Regions from separate parts of the Gottfriedia sp. NPDC058432 genome, predicted to be linked through region 2. Evidence: a T-box and tRNA genes for the amino acid it is inferred to sense, from the RefSeq annotation. Region 2 holds a T-box; the other holds one or more tRNA genes.
What was found. The T-box of region 2 lies ahead of pheS (phenylalanine--tRNA ligase subunit alpha). A T-box ahead of a tRNA ligase gene usually reads a tRNA of that ligase, here a tRNA-Phe.

Region 1 (3,417 bases), on a different contig from region 2:
CCCTCTACGGTCAGTTGCAATAACGCCATCTGACATATGCTCTAGTACTGATTGAAGCTTTCTTCTTTCTCCATCTGTTGAAGCCCTAGCTTGCTGTAAGTTACGTGATAGATTATTAAATGATATCGTTAATTCACCAATCTCATCTTCACTATAGGCCTTTAATTTACGAGAGAAATTTCCTTTCGCCATTTCTTGGGCCTGTCTTCTTATTTCTGAGATTGGCTTCGTAATTGCTTTAGCCAATAATATCCCTAAAATGGATGTAATCGCGACTGCTATAAGTGTACCCGTTGAAAAAATACGGTTAATTAATTCCATTCTTTCATAAGTACTTTCCATTGAAGCACTCGTGTAAATCGCTGAAACAATTTCGTCACCTTCCATCACTGGGGTAACAATCGTTTTCATTCGATGACCGTTTTTAGGATCAATTAACACTTTTTCAGTTCTAGTACCTACTAAAAGTGCTCTTTTAACTAAAATATCAGTTGTCCTTTTTCCAACAATAGACCGATTACTAGAATCCGAAGTAGCAATGACTTCACTATTTTGGTTAATAACTCTTACATCTGATATCCCAATATTCTTTCCAAAGTCAGAAACTATTTTTTGAATATTAGCTTTCACCTCTGGATCGTCCAGAGTTTTCTTTTTTTCATACTCGATTTTTATATTATAAGCCAGTAGCTTAGCCCGTTCGTTTATCGCAACTGTAAAACTATTTACAAGTTGCTTTTCAAGTTCTCTCGAAAAATAAACGCTAATAATTTGCATAGCTACCAATATGAGTAAAATATAAACAAGTACAAATTTAAATACAATTGATTTAAATAAACCAACTTTATTGTAAGCTGCCATTAATCTTGCTCCGGATCACGCAGGTAATATCCTACTCCTCTTCTTGTTACAATGAAAAGTGGATAACTTGGATTGTCCTCAATTTTTTCACGAAGTCTTCGAATTGTTACATCAACAGTTCGTACATCTCCAAAATAATCATAGCCCCAAACAGTTTGAAGTAAATGTTCTCTCGTCATAACCTGTCCGATATGCTTCGCTAAATAATACAGTAATTCAAACTCGCGGTGAGTTAATTCGATCTTCTCGCCACGTTTTGTTACGATATAAGCGTTTGGATTGATAACAAGCGAACCAATAATAACTTCAACTGACTCCTCTTTTTCAGATGTAGCTCCAGTTTGATGTCTACGTAAATTTGCTTTTACTCTAGCAAGCAACTCACGTGTACTAAATGGTTTTGTTACGTAGTCATCTGCTCCCATTTCTAGACCTAGTACTTTATCTAATTCAGAATCTTTTGCTGTAATCATAATGATTGGCATTTCATGATTCTTTCTAATTTCTCTACAAACTTCTAAACCATCTCTAATTGGCAACATAATATCTAATAAAACTAAATCAGGAAGAAACTCGTCTACTTTTTGTAATGCTTCCTCTCCATCATACGCGCAAACAATTTCAAAACCTTCTTTTTCTAAATTAAACTTCAATATATCAGCAATTGGTTTTTCATCATCGACTATTAATATTTTTTTATTCATTCCCCGCACTCCTTTTCTAGTCAGTTTTCGCTGCCATCAATTCTATACATATCTTTTGCAATTTAACATTAAATTAGGCAACAAATAAACTTTTCATAGCAATTTCGTTTTGTGGACTATCTCTCTAAATATAATACGACTGCGATCATACGTGTTATTCTTTTTATCTATAAACACTAGATTTTTGAAAAAAACCTCTAGCTTGTTGCTAGAGGTCTACTCCACTTACTTCTATTTTAAATTAAGTAGGTTTTTTTGTAAAATCGAACTGTTTTATTCAAACTAGAATTTATTTTCTATAAGGTTGATATAAAATAAAAAACTACTGTATATACAGTAGTTTTTATGATGGCTCGGGACGGAATCGAACCGCCGACACGAGGATTTTCAGTCCTCTGCTCTACCGACTGAGCTACCGAGCCATTATATGGCGGTCCCGACCGGGATCGAACCGGCGATCTCCTGCGTGACAGGCAGGCATGTTAACCGCTACACCACGGGACCAAGATAAGTTTTATAAAAAAGGATGACCCGTACGGGACTCGAACCCGTGTTACCGCCGTGAAAGGGCGGTGTCTTAACCGCTTGACCAACGGGCCACATTAATTTAAGAAAAGATGAGCCATGAAGGATTCGAACCTTCGACCCTCTGATTAAAAGTCAGATGCTCTACCTACTGAGCTAATGGCTCATAAAATGATTAACTTCATAAACTATGTACTAGTTATGACGACAAGACTTATCTTATCATACTTTCTAATAAGTTTGCAATAGTTTTTTAAAAAAAATAATAAAAGCCCCTAAGTTTTTATTTAAGGGCTTTTTATTATATTAAGCTCCGTAAACGTTACGTACGATATTTGTTTGGTTACGGTCTGGACCTACAGAGAATACAGATAATGGAATACCTACTAATTGAGATACACGTTCTACATAGTGTCTTGCATTAACTGGTAGTTCATTAAGCGTTTTTACTCCTGTAATATCTTCTGTCCAACCTGGAAGTTCTTCATAAACTGGCTCACATTCTGCAAGTTGTTTTAAGCTAGCAGGGAACTCAGTAATTGTTTCTCCACGGAATTTATAAGCAACGCAAATTTTAACAGTCTCTAGTCCTGTTAATACGTCAATTGAGTTAAGTGATAAATCAGTAATACCGCTAACGCGACGAGCGTGGCGAACTACTACACTATCAAACCAACCAACACGTCTTGGTCTTCCAGTAGTTGTACCGTACTCACGACCTACTTCACGAATTGTATTTCCAATTTCGTCGAAAAGCTCAGTTGGGAATGCACCTTCACCAACACGAGTAGTGTAAGCTTTACATACACCAACAACGTGATTAATTTTTGTTGGACCAACTCCAGATCCAATTGTTACTCCACCTGCAACTGGGTTAGAAGAAGTAACGAATGGGTATGTACCTTGGTCGATATCTAACATTACACCTTGTGCGCCTTCAAATAATACGCGCTTTCCACCATCAATTGCATCATTTAATACAACAGAAGTATCACACACATATTTTTTAATTTGTTGTCCGAACTCATAATATTCTTCAAAAATGTCATCAATATTTAATGAATTTGAATCATACATTTTTTCAAATAAATTATTTTTCTCTTCAAGATTACGTTTTAATTTTTCGTAAAACTCTTCTTTATCTAAAAGGTCTGCCATACGGATCCCCACACGTGCAGCTTTATCCATATAAGCTGGTCCAATACCTTTTTTAGTAGTACCAATCTTATTATCACCTTTACGCTCTTCTTCTAACTCATCTTGTTTTAAATGATAAGGTAAGATAACATGAGCACGGTTACTAATACGTAAGTTGTCAGTTGAAACA
Region 2 (3,417 bases):
GAAACTTCACCACGTAATTTTGCTTTTTTAATTTTAAAATTCCCCGGTAAAACAGCGCCTACCTTTGCCACGATCACTTTTTGACCTTTAGCAACATTTGGTGCGCCACAAATAATTTGTACTGGTTGTTCTTCTCCAACATCAACAGTACATTTTGATAATTTATCTGCCTCTGGATGTTGTTCACGTTCCATTACATAACCAACTACAACATTTTTAATTCCTTCTGAAAGATGATTAACACCTTCAACTTCAATACCTGCTTTTGTTATTAATTTTGCAAGCTCGTCTGGTGTAACACCACTTAAATCAACGTATTCTTGTAACCATTTTGTTGATACAAACATGTTTTGTCCCCTCCTACCTTACATTTGTTGGAATTGCTTTAAGAATCTTATATCGTTCGTATAGAAATGACGAATATCATCAATACCATATTTTAATAATGCAATACGTTCTGGACCCATACCGAAAGCAAATCCTTGAACTTCTTTTGGATTATATCCAGCCATCTCAAGTACGTTAGGATGCACCATTCCTGCACCTAAAATTTCAATCCATCCAGTGTGCTTACACATGTTACAGCCTTTTCCTCCACATTTCATACAAGAAATATCCATTTCTACTGAAGGCTCAGTGAATGGGAAGAAGCTTGGGCGTAATCGAATTTCACGATCTTCACCAAACATTTTTTTTGCAAAAAGTTGTAAAGTACCTTTTAAATCACTCATTGAAATGTTTTCACCAATTACAAGACCTTCGATTTGCATGAATTGATGAGAATGTGTAGCATCATCATCGTCACGGCGATAAACTTTACCTGGACAAATTATTTTAATTGGTCCTTTTTCCGCGTTTGCTTCCATTGTTCTAGCTTGAACAGGTGAAGTATGAGTTCTCATTAATGTTTCTTCAGAAATATAGAATGAATCCTGCATATCACGAGCTGGATGACCTTTTGGTAAATTTAAGGCTTCGAAATTATAATAGTCCTTTTCTACTTCTGGACCTTCTGCGATTTCATATCCCATTCCAATAAATAAATCTTCAATTTCTTGAATAACCGCTCTTAATGGATGAGCTCCACCTGCATGAACTGGTCTTCCTGGAAGTGTTACGTCAATTGATTCACTTTCTAATTTCTCATTAATTGCATTTTGTTCTAATACACCTTGCTTTGCTTCAAGTTTTTCTTGGATTGCCGCACGTACTTCATTAGCAACTGCTCCCATTTTTGGGCGCTCTTCAGGAGATAAATCCTTCATTGCTTTCATTGCTTCAGTAATCGGACCTTTTTTCCCTAGATAGGCAATTCTTATTTCATTTAATGCTTTTAAATCTTTTGCTTCTTCTATTTGCTTAATCGCTTCTGCTTGTAAAGAAACTAAACGCTCTTGCATGAATAATCCTCCTATTCAAATTCATAAATTTAAACATAAAAAAACCTCGCTCCCAAAAAAGGGACGAGGATTGATCGCGGTACCACCCTAATTAACAGTTATTATTTACAAAAAACTAACTGCTCACTTCATTCATATAACGATCTACTTAGATAGACCGAGTCGCCTTTACATTTAAAAATGGTCCCGGCGCTAGCTCAAGAGGTGAATTCAATTTGGTCTACTATAAAAGTGCTTACAGTCTACGGCACCTTTTCCCTAAAATAGAGATTCAAATTTACTACTCTCTGTCAAAGCTTTTTATGTATTAAATTTTTCTTAATTAATTATATTGATTTTTTTCAATTAATGCAACTGCTCAACATAATTATTTACTAAATCATTTGAATCATTTTTACTGACCTAAAAAGCTCAAATGGCTTCTAACATTTTCTATTTCTCACAGACTATACATTAGAATCCCTGCTGCAATACCAACGTTTAATGATTCGGCTTTACCATAAATAGGTATATATAGATTTTCATCAGTTAATGAAAGTAATGTTGAATTCACACCTTTGCCTTCATTTCCTACAATAATGGCAAAACGATTTGTAACGTTTACTTCATTAAATGGTTTTGCATTTTGAAGAGATGTTCCGTAAACAGTTATTCCTTTATCTTTTAAATTAGAAATTGCGTCAACTAAATCACCACGTAATATTGGTAAATGGAATAATGAACCTTGAGTGGATCGAATTGTTTTAGCATTATATAGATCGCTTGTACCTGAGCCTAAAATAACCCCATCAAAACCAGCAGCATCCGCAGTACGAATCATTGTTCCAACATTCCCAGGATCTTGAACTTCATCAATTAATAATAATTTTGACACTTTCTCAAAATCAATTCTTACAAAAGAAAATTCAATAATTGCAAAAATCCCTTGAGATGTTTCTGTTTCGCTTAATTCTTTGCTAACCTCTTTTGATATATACGTAATATCAAATGACCCTGTTGAAAAATTAGAAGGTAAGTCAATCTCTTCACTGATTAATAAATGAAGAATGGGTGCATCATGCTTAATTGCCTCCTCCACTAAATGAAAACCTTCTACGATAAATTGTTTAGCTTTATCTCTTCCTTTTTTTGTATGTAGTTTTTTCCAAGCCTTTACAGAATTATTTTGTATGGAATCAATTTGTTTCATAAGTTTCCTTTACCTTTCATCGTATATCATATCGTTTATCATACATAAAATCGTTTCCGTTTACAAATACTACATAAAGCTTAATATGAAAGGAGAATTCAAAATGAATTTTAATATTCGCGGTGCAGTTCTTCACAATATTTCAGGTAATAAAAGTGATCAATTAGAAGCAACAATTGTAGATGCTATTCAAAGTGGTGAGGAAAAAGTATTACCAGGTCTAGGTGTACTTCTCGAAGTTTTTTGGAGTCACGCTACTGAAGATCAAAAGCATGAACTACTCTCAGTACTAGAAAATGGAGTAAGTCAGTAATCTAATCTGTTAAAACATAAAAAAGGACTAACCTATGATATTATCCCCTTATAGTAGACACGTAAAAAAGCCCATCTGATAAAATGGATGGGCAGTCTACTATTGGGGGATTTTCTTATGCCATTAAAGGGAACAAAATTTAATCATTATTCAACTGAACTAAAACTAAAAGCTGTGAAGCAATATGAAGATGGCTATGGAAGTTACGTTACAATCTCACAGGAATTTGGTTTGCGTAGCTCAACTCAGCTTAAAAATTGGGTAAAAAAGTATAGAAATGGTGAGTTATTTGACGATCAAAGGGGAAAATCAAGTAGTTATCATCCTTTCAATGGACGCCCAAAAACTAAGTTTGATTCAATTGAAGAAGAAAGAGATTACTTGAAGGCACAGGTAGAATACTTAAAAAAGTGCTATCCAAATATACTGGAGGAGGGGTAATTCCAAAGAAAATTCGATTTGAAATAATAAGTGAAATGAAAGCACACTATCCAATTAAGATGCTTATTAAAATC

Region 1: it encodes a tRNA-Phe, which carries the amino acid that the T-box ahead of pheS (phenylalanine--tRNA ligase subunit alpha) is inferred to sense. The anticodon was not compared.

What each region holds. Positions count from the first base shown of each region.
Region 1 covers NZ_JBHXLC010000004.1:29,434-32,850, reverse strand. The annotation lists gene walK (cell wall metabolism sensor histidine kinase WalK) at 1-861, opposite strand, end outside; gene yycF (response regulator YycF) at 861-1,565, opposite strand; tRNA gene ACFWM3_RS05970 (tRNA-Phe) at 1,915-1,987, opposite strand; tRNA gene ACFWM3_RS05965 (tRNA-Asp) at 1,994-2,069, opposite strand; tRNA gene ACFWM3_RS05960 (tRNA-Glu) at 2,093-2,164, opposite strand; tRNA gene ACFWM3_RS05955 (tRNA-Lys) at 2,184-2,256, opposite strand; gene ACFWM3_RS05950 (adenylosuccinate synthase) at 2,397-3,417, opposite strand, start outside.
Region 2 covers NZ_JBHXLC010000001.1:259,250-262,666, reverse strand. The annotation lists gene pheT (phenylalanine--tRNA ligase subunit beta) at 1-347, opposite strand, end outside; gene pheS (phenylalanine--tRNA ligase subunit alpha) at 366-1,400, opposite strand; T-box leader at 1,457-1,703, opposite strand; gene ACFWM3_RS01375 (TrmH family RNA methyltransferase) at 1,840-2,589, opposite strand; gene sspI (small acid-soluble spore protein SspI) at 2,693-2,902, shown strand; gene ACFWM3_RS01365 (helix-turn-helix domain-containing protein) at 3,020-3,343, shown strand; gene ACFWM3_RS01360 (IS3 family transposase) at 3,313-3,417, shown strand, end outside.